DNA from 3 places in the Pseudarthrobacter ribosi genome. Region 3 is predicted to be linked to each of the others. Evidence: riboswitches for the same ligand, from Rfam matches in the RefSeq annotation. Region 3 holds a riboswitch; each other region holds the start of a gene.
The links. A riboswitch is a leader RNA that binds a small molecule or an ion and turns the genes downstream of it on or off. The one in region 3 is predicted to bind thiamine pyrophosphate.
Positions count from the first base shown of each region.

Region 1: another riboswitch for thiamine pyrophosphate. It lies ahead of ACZYZ5_RS21090 (FAD-dependent oxidoreductase); the one in region 3 lies ahead of thiC (phosphomethylpyrimidine synthase ThiC).
Region 2: another riboswitch for thiamine pyrophosphate. It lies ahead of ACZYZ5_RS14205 (ECF transporter S component); the one in region 3 lies ahead of thiC (phosphomethylpyrimidine synthase ThiC).

Region 1 is NZ_JBVAYZ010000039.1:1,868-6,429, reverse strand. Features, by position in the region: gene ACZYZ5_RS21090 (FAD-dependent oxidoreductase) at 1-1,415, opposite strand, end outside; TPP riboswitch at 1,409-1,543, opposite strand; gene thiE (thiamine phosphate synthase) at 1,570-2,277, shown strand; gene ACZYZ5_RS21080 (ferritin-like fold-containing protein) at 2,363-3,034, opposite strand; gene ACZYZ5_RS21075 (RNB domain-containing ribonuclease) at 3,076-4,562, shown strand, end outside.
Region 2 is NZ_JBVAYZ010000014.1:52,227-56,788, forward strand. Features, by position in the region: gene ACZYZ5_RS14200 (ABC transporter ATP-binding protein) at 1-1,530, opposite strand, end outside; gene ACZYZ5_RS14205 (ECF transporter S component) at 1,547-2,236, opposite strand; TPP riboswitch at 2,304-2,447, opposite strand; gene ACZYZ5_RS14210 (heme-degrading domain-containing protein) at 2,656-3,186, shown strand; gene ACZYZ5_RS14215 (sugar phosphate isomerase/epimerase family protein) at 3,299-4,138, opposite strand; gene ACZYZ5_RS14220 (dihydrodipicolinate synthase family protein) at 4,135-4,562, opposite strand, start outside.
Region 3 is NZ_JBVAYZ010000017.1:60,574-65,135, reverse strand. Features, by position in the region: gene ACZYZ5_RS15490 (hypothetical protein) at 36-473, opposite strand; gene ACZYZ5_RS15485 (VOC family protein) at 688-1,563, opposite strand; gene ACZYZ5_RS15480 (amidohydrolase family protein) at 1,633-2,745, opposite strand; TPP riboswitch at 2,823-2,930, shown strand; gene thiC (phosphomethylpyrimidine synthase ThiC) at 2,925-4,562, shown strand, end outside.

The DNA of each region.
Region 1 (4,562 bases), on a different contig from region 3:
GCCGTCGGGAGCGCGTCCTGCATGCCGGAATCCTCCGTGCCGGTGTCCTGCGTTCCGGGGGCGAACCGGTCCGGCCGGAAGTGCGCCCAGCGGGGGTCCGCGACGCCGTCCAGCAGCTGCCGGCAGATCTCCGCGGCGGCGGGGGTGAGCAGGATGCCGTGCCGGAAGAACCCGGTGGCGACGATCAGTCCCGCTACGTCCCCGCGACGCCCCGGCCCGGTGACCCGGCCCAGCAGCGGCGCGTTGTCCGGGGTCCCGGGACGGGCTCTCGCGGTGGCCTCGAGCAGTTCCAGTTCGGCGACGGCGGGGACCAGCTGCTGGGCGTCGCGTAGCAGCTGGTAGACGCCGCCGGCGGACACGGCGCCGCCGGGGCTGCTTCCGCCCGCTTCGGGGCCGCCGCCGGGGGTGCGGCCGGCCGGGGCCGCCGTCTGGCTGTCGGCACCGAGGGCATCCTCCCGCTGGGTGGCGCCGATCACCACCGTGCCGTCCCGCCGGGGAACGATGTAGACCGGGACGCCGCGGACCAGTCCCCGCACGGTGGAGGTCAGCAGCGGCCGCAGCTTGTCCGGCACGCGGAGCCGGAGGATGTCGCCGTGGACCGGCCGCAGCGGCAACCGAAGTCCGGCGGGGAGGCCCTCCAGCGCGGCGGCGCCCAGGCCGTTGGCCACAATGGTTTCCGTGGCCCGGACGCTGCCGCCGCCGGCCAGGCTGGCCCCTGCCACCCGCCCGTCCGCCCAGAGCAGGCCGGCAGCGCGCCGGGTGATGGTGTGGCATTGACCGTCGGCGGCAAGGAGCTCGCCGATCCGGGCGAGCAGCCGGCGGGGGTCCACCTGGTGGTCGGCGGGAATGTCGAAAGCGCAGGAGATGCCCGGGCTCAGGAGAGGCTCCCGCACCCGCGCCTCACGGACGGTCAGCGGCTCCACGGCGAGGCCGTGCGCCTGCTGGACGGTGCGCAGGTCCGCGAGCGCCCGGCGGTCGGCGGCGTCGGCCCCGACGGCGAGGGTCGGCGTCGTGAGGTATCCCGTGCCGGTGTCCGTCCGTGCGCCTCCGGCCCCGGCGGCCTGTCCCGTGTCCGGTTCCCGGTCCAGTGCGGCGGCCGGTTCACCGTCCAGTGCGGCGGCGAAAGCCGGCCAGAGGCGGGAGGATTCGAGCATGAGCTCCAAGAGGGCTTCCTCCTGGTAATGCAGTTCACTCACCGGGGCGAGCATGCCGGCGGCGGCCCAGCTGGCGCCGCTTCCGGGGGCGTCGTCGATCAGGGCGACCGAACGGCCTGAGCGTCTCGCCGCCCAGGCGATCCCGTGGCCGATAACTCCGCCGCCGATCACGGCAACGTCGTAACATTCCCGGGTTCCGGTGTCATCGGGCGTCGCAGTGTCAGTTGCCGCGGACGAGCCGCGGGCGGATGGTGGGCCCATGAAGGATTCCTTCCCTACGCCGGTACTAACCGGATCAGGTCAAGCGGTCGGCTCTGACGCCCTCTCAGCCTGCCGGTGCCGGGCGCCTGTGGCGTGACCGGCTGCGGCGGGCTCCCGCGGTATTCGCCCAGTTTAGAGGAACTAGGCTGGAGGCATGAGCCAGGATGCCGTACACACCACTGCCCGTCTTTACCTTTGCACCGGTGCCCGCCAGGATCGCGGCGACTTTGCGGACTTCGTGGACGCGGCCTTTTCCGGCGGCGTTGACATCATCCAGCTGCGCGACAAGTCCCTGGAGGCGGCCGAGGAGCTGGAACTCCTGGAAGTCCTGCACGAGGCGGCCCGTCGGCACGGCCGGCTCTGGGCCGTCAACGACCGGGCGGACCTCGCCTCGCTCTCCGGGGCTCCGGTGTTCCATGTCGGCCAGAAGGACATCCCCCTTGGAGCCGCGCGGAACTTCCTGGGCAAGGACACCGTGATCGGTCTCTCCACGCACACCCCGGACCAGGTGGACGCGGCCATCGCCGCCGCCCCCGGCCGTAGCGGCCTGGACTACTTCTGTGTCGGGCCGGTGTGGGCCACCCCCACCAAGCCGGGGCGCGCCGCCGTCGGACTCGAGCTGGTGCGCCATGCGGCCGACGCGACCCGCCGGGCATCGGTCCTGGCCGGTGACAAGCGCGAGGGCAAGGTCGCGGGAGAGGTGCCCTGGTTCGCGATCGGCGGCATTGACCTCGACAACGTGGAGCAGGTGGTGGAGGCCGGGGCGAGCAGGATCGTGGTCGTCCGCGCCATCACCGAAGCCGAAGATCCCGCCGCCGCCGCCCAGGCCCTGCTCGCGGCCCTCGACGCCGCGGGGAACTGAACGCGGGGAACTGAACGCTGAGAAAGCGCCGAACCGGTCCGGCCGGGGCCGGCCCCGGACCGGCCTTGACCGTTCGGGCGTCCGGTCAGCCGGCCAGGCCGAGCTGGGTCATCCGGCGGGTGTGGTTCGCGGCCAGTTCGTCCATCAGTTCGCGGACAAGTTCCTTGGACCGGTCCTCGTCCGCGCCGATCAGGCCCCCGACAAACGAGTGCTCAAAACTCACCCGCTGCGCCTGGGTCAGTGCTTCCCCGAGCAGGCGCCTGGCCCAGAGTGCCAGCCGCGAGGCCAGCCGCGGGTCATCGGCCAGGGCTGTCTTGAGCCGTTCCCGCAGCACCTCCGTGGCTCCCCCGTCGGCCTGGATCCGCTCCACCAGGGCGCGGGTTCCGGCGTCGACGTAGCGGGAAATGGCGCGGTAGAAATCGGCCGAGACGGTGTCGATCACGTACGCCTTCATCAGCGACTCGTACCAGTCCGCCGGGCGCGTGCGTTCGTGAAAATGGTCCACGGACGGCTGGAACGGCAGCATGGCGGCCTCCACATCCTGGCCCATGGCGTCGATTTTGGCGCTCACCAGCTCGTAGTGCTCGAACTCGATCACGGCGAGCCGGCCCAGCACCGCACGGTCGTGGAGGGTGGGTGAATACCGGGCATCGGAGGAGAGCCGTTCGAAGGCGGAAAGCTCGCCGTAGGCCATGACGCCGAGCAGATCCATCAGGAAGGTGTTGTAACGGGCAGGATCAGCCGGGGATGTGCTCATGATCCAAGACTAATGGCGCAAATGGAGCTAATCTGATTTTCGTGTCCCATCATCGCTTGACCCCGAATGTCCGCCAGCAGAAGAACCAACTTGCCGAGGCGCTCAACGCGCTGCGCACGACGCTGGAGTTGCCGGGCCCCTTCCCGGAGGATGCGCTCCGGGAAGCCAAGGAGGCCGTCGCCGGGCACGAGCTGCCGGAGCTGGATTTCACGCATATCGAGTTCGTGACGATCGATCCGGCCTCCTCCACGGACCTGGACCAGGCCCTCTTCATCGACCGTACCGGGGAGGGCTACAAGGTCTTCTATGCGATCGCCGACGTCCCCTCCTTTGTGGTCCCCGGCGGGGCGCTCGACGCCGAAACCCGCCGCCGCGGCCAGACCTACTACACCCCGGACGGCCGGATTCCGCTGCATCCGGAAATCATCAGCGAAGAGGCCGGCAGCCTGCTCGCCGGCCAGCTGTGCGCTGCGTTCGTGTGGGAATTCGAGCTGGACGCCGCGGCCAAGGTGTCCGCGGCGCTGGTCCGCCGCGCGACGGTCCGCAGCCGGGCGAAGCTCAGCTACCGGGGGGTGCAGGCCGAACTCGACGCCGGGACCGCCGCCCCCGTGCTGCGGTTGCTCAAGGAAGTCGGGATAAAGCGGGTCGAGCTGGAACGGCTCCGCGGCGGCGCCAGCCTGAACATGCCGGAACAGGAAATCGAACAGCTGGCCGACGGCGGCTACCGGATTGCCGCTGCGCCGCCGCTGCCCGTGGAGGACTGGAACGCCCAGATCTCGCTGATGACGGGGATGGCCGCCGCGGAGATCATGCTGGCGGGCAAGGTCGGCATCCTGCGCACCATGCCGGCCCCGGATGAAGCCTCGCTGGCGCACTTCCACCGCCAGACCCGCGCCCTGGGCAAGCCCTGGGACGGCGAAATGAGCTACGGCGAATACCTGCGCACCCTGGATCCGACGGACCCGCGCCAGCTGGCGATCGTACACTCGGCCGGCATGCTGTTCCGCGGCGCCGGTTACACCCCCTTCGACGGAACCGTGCCCGAGGCCGCCACCCAGGCTGCCATCGGCGCTGCCTACGCCCACTCCACCGCCCCGCTGCGCCGGCTGATCGACCGGTTCGTCCTGGTCATCTGCGAAGCGCTCAGCAACGGCACGTCCGTCCCGGACTGGGCCCGCGCTGCCCTTCCCTCCCTTCCGGGGATCATGGCGACCTCGGACCAGCTCGCTGCCAAACTGGAGCGGCTCTCCCTCGACACCGTCGAGGCGGCGCTCCTGGTGAACCATGTCGGCCAGGAGTTCGACGCCGTCGTGATTTCGGGGTCCAAAAACCCCCGCAACGGGAAGAATGCGAACGGCAAAAACGGGAACGGAGGCGGCGGCCCCAAGACGGGGAACGGCAACGGACCCTCCGGAATCGTGCAAATCGCCGACCCCGCGGTGACCGCCCGCTGCCCCGGCGAACTGGAACCCGGCACCCAGGTCCGGGTGCGGATTGTCTCCTCCGACATTGCCACCCGCGAGGTCCG
Region 2 (4,562 bases), on a different contig from region 3:
CGTCACGGACACAACGGCCGTGCCGTCGTCGAGCAGTTCGGAGAGGAAGGAGGCGAGCTCGGCCCAGGTGTTGGCGTCCTGGCCGAAGGTGGGTTCGTCCAGGACGAGCACCTGGGGATGGGCGGCGAGGACAGTGGCCACCGACAGGCGCCGCTTTTCGCCGCCCGAGAGCGTGTAGGGGTTGGCGTCCACGAGCTCCGTGAGCCGCAGCCGCTCCAGCAGCTCGTCCACACGATCCTCGCCGCGGCCCAGGTGCCGGGGCCCGAACATCAGCTCGTCGAGCACCCGGCCGGTGACGAACTGGTGCTCGGGTTCCTGGAACACGGTGCCGATCCTGGCGATCAGCTGCTGGGCCTTCCACCGGTACGGGTCAATCCCGGCGCCGGCGCTGAGTTCCACGGTGGCAGAGACCCTGCCGGACACGGGCGCGAGCAGCCCGGCGAGCGTGAGGGCGAAGGTGGACTTCCCCGAGCCGTTGGGCCCGGTGACGGTCAGGGCCTCCCCGGCCCGGACCTGGGCCGTGATGCCGGCCTGCACGGGCTGCGGCGGGATGGGCCGGAAGCCGCCGCGGAGACCGGCCCGCCGCGGACGTTCGCGCGAAACGGCCAGGTCCTCCGCGGCCAGCAGCAGCCGCCCCGCGGTGCCGGCACCGGGCGCGGTTCTCCCGGATGCCCCGGCGTCCCGTGTGCCGCGCGCGCGGGTCGGGGGCGCGTAACCGGGCACCCAGACGCCCGCCGCGGTGAGCATGTCCCGTGCCTGCGCCAGGACCTGGTCCGGCGGCCCGTCGATCAGCACGGCGGAGTCCGTGGCGGAACCGGGCTGCAGCACCACGATCCGGTCCACGAGGTCCTTCCAGACCGAGACCCGGTGCTCCACCACCACCAGGGTGGCGCCGGTCTTATCCAGGCAGCGGCCGACGGCGTCGCGGACCTCCAAGACGCCGGCGGGATCGAGGTTCGCGGTTGGTTCGTCGAGCAGGATCAGTCCGGGGCGCATCGCCAGGATGCCGGCGAGCGCCAGGCGCTGCTTCTGCCCCCCGGAGAGCGACGACGTCGGGTGGTCCAGCGGCAGCCGGCCCAGCCCGACGTCGTCGAGCGCTTCCGCGACCCGTGACCAGATATCCGCCGCGGGCACGGACAGGTTCTCCGCGCCGAACGCGACGTCGTCGCCGAGGCGCGAGAGCACCACCTGGGTCTCCGGGTCCTGCTGCATCAGCCCGGCCCGGCCGCGCCGGGACCGCGGCGGGGCACCGTCGATCAGCAGGCTGCCGGACTCGTCCGCATCCTCGGCCTCCGCCGCGGCGCCGGAGGCAGGGTGAGCGCCGCCCGTGGAGTTGTCGCCGAGCACACCGGCCAGGGCGTGGAGCAGCGTGGATTTGCCGGCACCCGAGGGTCCCAGCAGCAGCACGCGCTCCCCGGGCCGGATGTCCAGGTCTAGGCCGCTCACCGCGGGCCGGGACCGGCCGGCGTGCCGCCAGCCCCAGCCCCGGGCGGTGACCGTGGCCGGGCGGACCGTATCGGAGGATGTCATGATCGGTGTTCGGACGTCAGGAGAAGACCGGCTCCGTGGCGGCTTTGCGGGAGGCAAAGGAACTCAGCACACCGGTCCTGGCCAGGCCGCGGGTGGCGAGCCAGGACAGCCCGCCGGCGATCACGGCGCCCGAGATGGCCGTGAAAATGATGTACGCGAGCTTGTCCCCGCCGGCGTACGCGATGTTCCAGCCCCAGGGCAAAAACGAATCATTCAAACCGCAGAACAGGCCCGCCCCGGCACCGGCCAGCAGGGACACCGGCAGGTTGAACTTCTTGTACATGAAGGCGGCGAAAACCAGTTCGGCGCCAAGGCCCTGCAGCATGCCGGAGATGAGTACGGTGGTGCCGTACTGCGAGCCCATGATCAGCTCGCCGGTGGCGGCCACGGTTTCGCAGAACAGTGCGGCGCCCGGTTTGCGGATAATGAGCATGCCCAGTACCGCGGGGATCATCCAGCCGCCGGCGTAGAGCCCGGTGAGCGGCGGGTAGAACGCGTTGACGGGGGCGGAAATGAGGTTGGCGCCCTGGGACCAGGCCCAGAAGATGACGCCGCCAGCCACCGCGATCAACGCGGCCACCACAATGTCCACCACACGCCAGTTGTGGCTGCGCTTGGCGGGCGTCGGGGATGGTTGGTGCTTGGCAGGTTCTTGCTTGGCAGGTTCTTGCTTGGCAGATGTGTGCTCGGCTGATGTGTCAGTCATATCGTCCTCCTGAGGAACAGGAGGGGAGAGTGACCCGGGGGCCCACAGCTTCCGCCGCCGTCCCGCGCACTCTGAGAACTCGACTCCCTTGCGCCGGTACTAACCGGATCAGGTTCGAGGGTCTGCGGCTGTCCGCACTCTCAGCGCCCACCTGTGGTTTCCCCGGATTCCTCCGGTGATGCCCGACGGCGGCGCTCCCCTGTCGTATCTAAATATCGCCCTTGTGGGCGTGGACCAGTTTACACCCGTGAAGGGTTGTTTTCCCGGGCCCGCCGTCACAATCCGCCGGCTTCGGCGCCCGCGCCCCGCAGCGGCCGGCTTGGTAGAGTCGCACAAAGCATGGGAACGCCGGACGCCGGGGCCTGCCGGCCACAGCGGCGGCTTACAAACGGAAGCTGAATCAATTGAACAATTCACCAGTGACTTCCCCCGACTACGACCCGGACGCCGCGGAACCGCAGCCGCACGGGTCCCTGGGTGCGCTCATCGGCCGCATTTTGGCCGAAATGAATGAGCTGCAGTTCCGGTCGTTCAGCAAGGATGACGCCCTGGACCTGGGACTCCTCCTGGTGGAACTGGGCCGGCGGCGTTCCCACCCGATCGCCATCGATATCACCAAAGGTGAGCAGGTGCTTTTCCACGCGGCGCTGGAGGGCGCCACCCCGGACAACGAACGCTGGATCAGGGCCAAGCAGCGCACTGCCGTGCGGTACGAGGTCCCCTCGCTGCTGGTCGGCCTCCGGGCACGGGCAGCCGGGGGAAGGATCGAGGACAACGCCTGGTTCGACCAGCAGGAGTTCGCCGCGCACGGCGGCGCCTTCCCCATCTACCTGCGCGGAACCGGGATGGTCGCCACCGTCACGGTCTCCGGGCTGCCGCAGAAGGCCGACCACGAGCTGGTGGTGGAAGCCCTCTCGGAGATCCTGGGCCGCGCCGCGCCGTCGGACTAGACCCAGCCGCTCACCGCATCGAGGACATGCTCGCTACGCTGCTGGCGCTTCCCCTGCGGGGGCCGCCCCCGGGGCGCCCTCCGCGGCCAGGACCCGCATCGCCCGGCGCCCGCTAGGCGTATGGCAGGACCAGGTCGGCGTAACGCGCTTTGATGGTCTCCAGCGTGCTGTCGCCGTCCGTGTCCCAGATTTCCTGGTTGAAGATTTCCACTTCGATGTCGCCGGTGTAGCCGGCGTCGCGGACCCAGGTTCCGATCGTGGCGAAGTCGATGACGCCGTCGCCCATGTATCCCCTCGACAGCAGTGCGTCGGTGGCGATGGGAAGGTTGAAATCGCAGACCTGATAGGACGCGATCCGGTGTTCCCGGCCGGCACGGTCAATCTGCGCCTTCAGTTCCGGGTCCCACCAGACGTGGAAGGTGTCGACGGCGACGCCGACGGTGCTCGTGTCGAAGGGAGCGGCGAGGTCGAGGGCCTGGCCCAGGGTGGAGATCAGGGCGCGGTCCGCGGCGTACATGGGATGCAGCGGCTCGAGCACCAGGCGGACACCGTTTTCGGCGGCGAACGGCACCAGGTCAGCCAGGCGGTCGGCAACGCGCCGCCGCGCGGCCACCACGTCCTTTTCGCCCGGGGCCAGTCCGCCCACCACAAGGAACAGCTCCCGGGTGTCGAGAGCCACTGCCTCGAGGATGGCCGCCCGGTTATCGGCCAGGGCCGCTGCCTGGCCCTCCCGGTCAGCCGCGGTGAGGAACCCGCCGCGGCAGAGCGAGGACACCCGCAGGCCGGCGTCCCTGATCAGCCTGGCAGCCTCGTCCAGCCCGGCGTCAGCGACGATGTCCCGCCAGGGGCCGATCGCGGGGATACCGGCCCGGACGCACCCGTCGACCGCCTCGGCCAGGGTCCATCTCTTCGTGGTGGCGCTGTTCAGGGACAGCCGGGAAAAGTCGCTCATCGTGTTACTCCGTTGATTCGAAGGAAATCGGACATCCGGAACGCGGCGAGGGCCGGGCGCTGGAGCAGTCCGGCTTGGTCAGCCAGCTCGAAGGTCTTCGCCAAATGGACCACTGAGCGGCCGGAATGCAGCCCGCCCACCATCTGGAAGCCCGGCTGCTGCCCGTTGAGCCAGGACAGAAACGCGATGCCGGTTTTGTAGTAGAACGTGGGCGCACTGAAAATGTGCTTGCCCAGTTCCCGGGTGGAATCCAGAATGGCGCGACCCCGGGCGGCGTCTCCGGCGTCGTAGGCCTGCAGCGCGGCGGACGCTGCCGGGTAGATCGCAGCGAAAATACCCAGCAGCGCGTCCGAGTGGCGGGTGCCGTCACCGTGGATCAGTTCCGGATAGTTGAAATCGTCACCGGTGTAAAGCCGGACCCCGC
Region 3 (4,562 bases):
CACCCGGAACCGGTCGATTTGGGGCCCGACACGGGTCAGGAAGTCCAGACGTAGAGGCCGGACTTGCTGGCGGGGTCGACCTCGGCGGCCAGTTCGGCGAGCTGCCGGACGTAGCGGGCGGCCTGCTCTGCGCCGAAGGGCATGTCCTCTTCGGCAGCCCAGCTTTCGGCGACGTCGTCCAGGACGTTGCCCTCGCCCTCGGTCTCGTAGCTGAGCAGCTCGGCCAGGGCGCGGACCATCGCCGGCGGCACGCCGAGCAGGGAGTCGCTGGCGACATCCACCATGGCGAGCTCGTAGTCGGCGCCGGAGGCGTGGACGGCAGTGCCGGCGAGGTCGCCCAGGCGCTCGACTTCGAAGTCGGTGATGTCCGTCATCCGGACGGCCCCGGAGGCCGCCGCGGCCCCGCCGTCGAGGGCGGCGGCACGCTTGAGGGCTTCATCGTGCTTGGAAACAAAGACTTCGGTGAATCCCATGGAGCTCGTCCTTAGCTGTCCGGCGGCGCTGGGCCGCTGTTTTGTGGCGTCACTTCAGCCTAGCCGCTCCGGCCCGGCGGGCTCCCAGACGGGACATGCCCTCCCCTGACCGTGACCGATGGACATACGGGCATCATGTCCAGTCACCCCTGCCTGCGCGGGGCATGTCCCCGAGGCTGGAAACCTGCGCAGGAGTGGCGGGGGCGGCGGTCACTCAGCGAACGGCGACGCGGATGCGGTTGCGCCACGGGTCCTCGAAGCGCAGTTCGGCGCCGGTGTGGTGGGACTGGACCCCGGCGGTCCTGAGGCGGTCCGCGAGGGCTCCGACGTCGTCTCCGGCCGGCACTTCGATCAGCACCTCGCCGAGGCCCAGGGTGTCGCGGCGGGGGCCGGCGCCGCGGCTGTTCCAGACGTTCATGGCCATGTGGTGGTGGTAGCCGCCGGCCGAGACGAACAGCGCCTGTCCGTGCCAGCCCGCCGTCTTTTCGAACCCGAGCGTTCCGACGTAGAAATCCTGCGCGGACTGGACGTCGCCGACCTGCAGGTGGACATGCCCGACGCCGGCCTCGGCCTCGCGCTGACCGGTCACGGATTCCTCGGTGAGGTACTGCTCGAGGTAGCGCTGCGGCGGCAGGGCCAGGCTGTCCATCACCACGGTCTTGCCGTCCCAGGACCAGGCGTCGCGGGGACGGTCCCAGTAGAGCTCGATGCCGTTGCCCTCCGGATCGGTGAAGTAGAAGGCTTCGCTGACCAGGTGGTCCGCGCTGCCGCTGAAGGACTGCGGCTCGTACTGCGCCGCGCTGGCGACGGTGGCGGCGAGGGAGGGCTGGTCCTCGAACAGCAGGGCCGTGTGAAAGAGTCCGGCCTCGCCGCGGGACGGGACGCTCAGCCCGGGCGCCGGGGCGAGGTGGACCAGCGGCTTCCGCCGGCGGCCGAGGTAGAGTCCGCCGTCCTGCTCGGCCACGACGTCGAGGCCCAGGGCCCGCTGGTAGTAGTCCGTCATGAGCTTCATGTCGCCGACCTTGAGCATCACGGTGCCCATGGTGAGTTCGGCGGGAAGAAGATCCTCGATGCTGGTTTCTGCAGTCATGTGATCGCTCCGGTGCTTCGGCGGCCACCGACCGTCGATGACCCTCATAGAGCTAAATTACTTGAAGCTTCAATTTATTCCTAATGGGGCGGGGCGGTTCCGGCGGGCCAGTTCTCCGCGCAGGACGATGTGCCGGAGGGTCTGCAGGGTGGCCAGGTTCCGGCGCGGGTCCTCGGCGCAGACCAGGACGTCGGCGCTGGCGCCGTGCGTGATCCCGTCGGCCCCCAGCCAGTTCCGGGCGGCCCAGGCGCCGGCGTCGAGCGCCGCGGAGGCGGGGAGACCGGCGGCGTGCAGCGCCTGGAGCTCGTCGACGATGCGCCCGTGTTTGATTACGCTGCCTGCGTCCGTCCCGGCGTAGATCGTGACGCCGGCCTCGAAGGCGCCCAGCACGCGTTCCGCCCGGCGCTCCCAGAGCGCGCGCATGTGCGCCGCGTACCGGGGGAACTTGGCCGCAGCCTGCGCGGCGATGTCCGGGAACGTGGCGATGTTGATGAGGGTGGGGACGATCGGGACGCCCTGTTCGACGAAACGCGGCAGGTGCCTCGGGAGCAGGCCGGTGGCGTGCTCGATGCAGTCGATCCCGGCGTCGAGCATGTCATCGAGCGTGTCCTCCGCGAAGCAGTGTGCCGTCACGCGGGCGCCTTCGTCGTGGGCGGCAGCGACGGCGTCTTTCAGCGTCCGGGCCGGGAAGCTGGCAGCGAGGTCGCCGGCGTCGCGGTCGATCCAGTCCCCGACGAGCTTGACCCAGCCGTCCCCGGCGCGGGCCTGTTTGCGCACGGCTTCGACCAGGCCCTCCGGTTCCACCTCGACGGCGAAGCCCCGCAGGTACCGCCGTGTCCTCGCGATGTGCCGGCCCGAGCGGATGATGCGGGGCATGTCGGCGCGCCGCTGGAGCCAGCGGGTGTCATGGACGGCGCCGGCGTCGCGGACGAGCAGGGTCCCGGCGTCGCGGTCCGCCCGGGCCTGCGCCTCCGCTGTCCCGTCCGGGACGTCCCCGCCGGGGCCGAGACCGATATGGCAGTGCGCGTCGACCAGCCCGGGGATGACCCAGCCGTCCAGGACGAGGCCGGGCGCGGCGGCCGGACGGTCGAAGGTCAGCAGGCCGTCCACCGACCAGAGCCCGCGGTGTTCCTGGTCCGCCGCGGTGAGGATGGGGCCGCTGAACTCGATGATGCTGGTCATGGCTTCAAGCCTAGACCGCGGCCTGACCGGGCGCCGTCATACGCGGCGGCCTTCCGGAGAGCCTGTGGTAGCTTCGTCTACGACCACACGGGAGCCCTTGCAGGGGCTGAGATCGGGCTGACGCAGCCTGCGACCGTTGAACCTGTCCGGGTAATGCCGGCGAAGGAAGTGAGCATTCCGTGAAGACGCAATTGACACAGCACAGCCCTGTCCAAAATGACGCAGTCCCGGGCCTGTCGGTCCATGATCAGCCCCCGGCCCCCACACAATCGCTGAAATCCCACTCCCTGGCGTTCGCCACGGACGCCGAACACGGCATCCGCGTCCCGGTGACCGAAATCGCGCTGGCCGACTCCCCCGGCGGCGCCGCCAACGCCCCGTTCCGCGTGTACCGCACCGCAGGCCCCGGAAGTGAACCGGTCCGGGGCCTGCAGCCGTTCCGTGGCCCCTGGATTGCCGCCAGAGGGGACACCGAACCCTACGAGGGCCGGGGCCGGGAGCTGCTCGATGACGGCAGGTCGGCAGTGCGCCGCGGCGCAGCGTCGGCCGAATGGCGGGGCGCCCGGCCGGTGCCGCGCCGCGCCGTCGACGGCAGGACGGTCACGCAGATGCGGTACGCGCGGGACGGGGTGATCACCCAGGAGATGCGGTTCGTCGCGCTGCGCGAGAACTGCGACGTCGAACTGGTCCGCTCCGAAGTCGCCGCAGGCCGCGCCATCATCCCCAGCAACGTCAACCACCCCGAATCCGAACCGATGATCATCGGCAAGGCGTTCCTGGTGAAAATCAATGCCAACATCGGCAACTCGGCGGTGACCAGCTCCATCGCGGAGGAAGTCGACAAGCTTCAATGGGCCACCCAATGGGGCGCGGATACCGTCATGGACCTCTCCACCGGGGACGACATCCACACCACCCGCGAGTGGATCATCCGCAACTCCCCCGTGCCGATCGGCACCGTCCCGATCTACCAGGCGCTGGAAAAGGTCAACGGCGAGGCCAACGCCCTGACGTGGGAGATCTTCCGGGACACCGTGATCGAGCAGTGCGAGCAGGGCGTGGACTACATGACCATCCACGCCGGAGTGCTGCTGCGCTACGTGCCGCTGACCGCCGGCCGGGTCACCGGCATCGTGTCCCGCGGCGGAGCGATCATGGCCGGCTGGTGCCTGGCGCACCACCAGGAGAACTTCCTCTACACCCACTTCGACGAACTGTGCGGAATCTTCGCCCGCTACGACGTCGCGTTCTCGCTGGGTGACGGGCTGCGGCCCGGCGCGACGGCGGATGCCAACGACGCGGCGCAGTTCGCCGAACTGGACACCCTGGCCGAGCTCACGCAGCGGGCCTGGGCTTTCGATGTCCAGGTCATGGTGGAGGGGCCCGGACACGTGCCGTTCCACCTGGTCCGGGAAAACGTCGAGCGCCAGCAGGAACTCTGCAAGGGAGCCCCGTTCTACACGCTGGGGCCGCTGGTCACCGATATCGCACCCGGCTACGACCACATCACCTCGGCGATCGGCGCCACCGAGATCGCCCGCTACGGCACCGCCATGCTCTGCTACGTCACCCCCAAGGAACACCTCGGGCTGCCGAACAAGGATGACGTAAAGACCGGTGTGATCACCTACAAGATCGCTGCCCACGCCGCGGATCTCGCCAAGGGCCACGCCAGGGCCCATGAACGCGACGACGCCCTGTCCAAGGCACGGTTTGAGTTCCGCTGGCGGGACCAGTTCGCGCTGTCCCTGGACCCGGTGACGGCCGAGGCGTTCCACGATGAGACGCTCCCCGCGGAGTCGGCCAAAACGGCACAT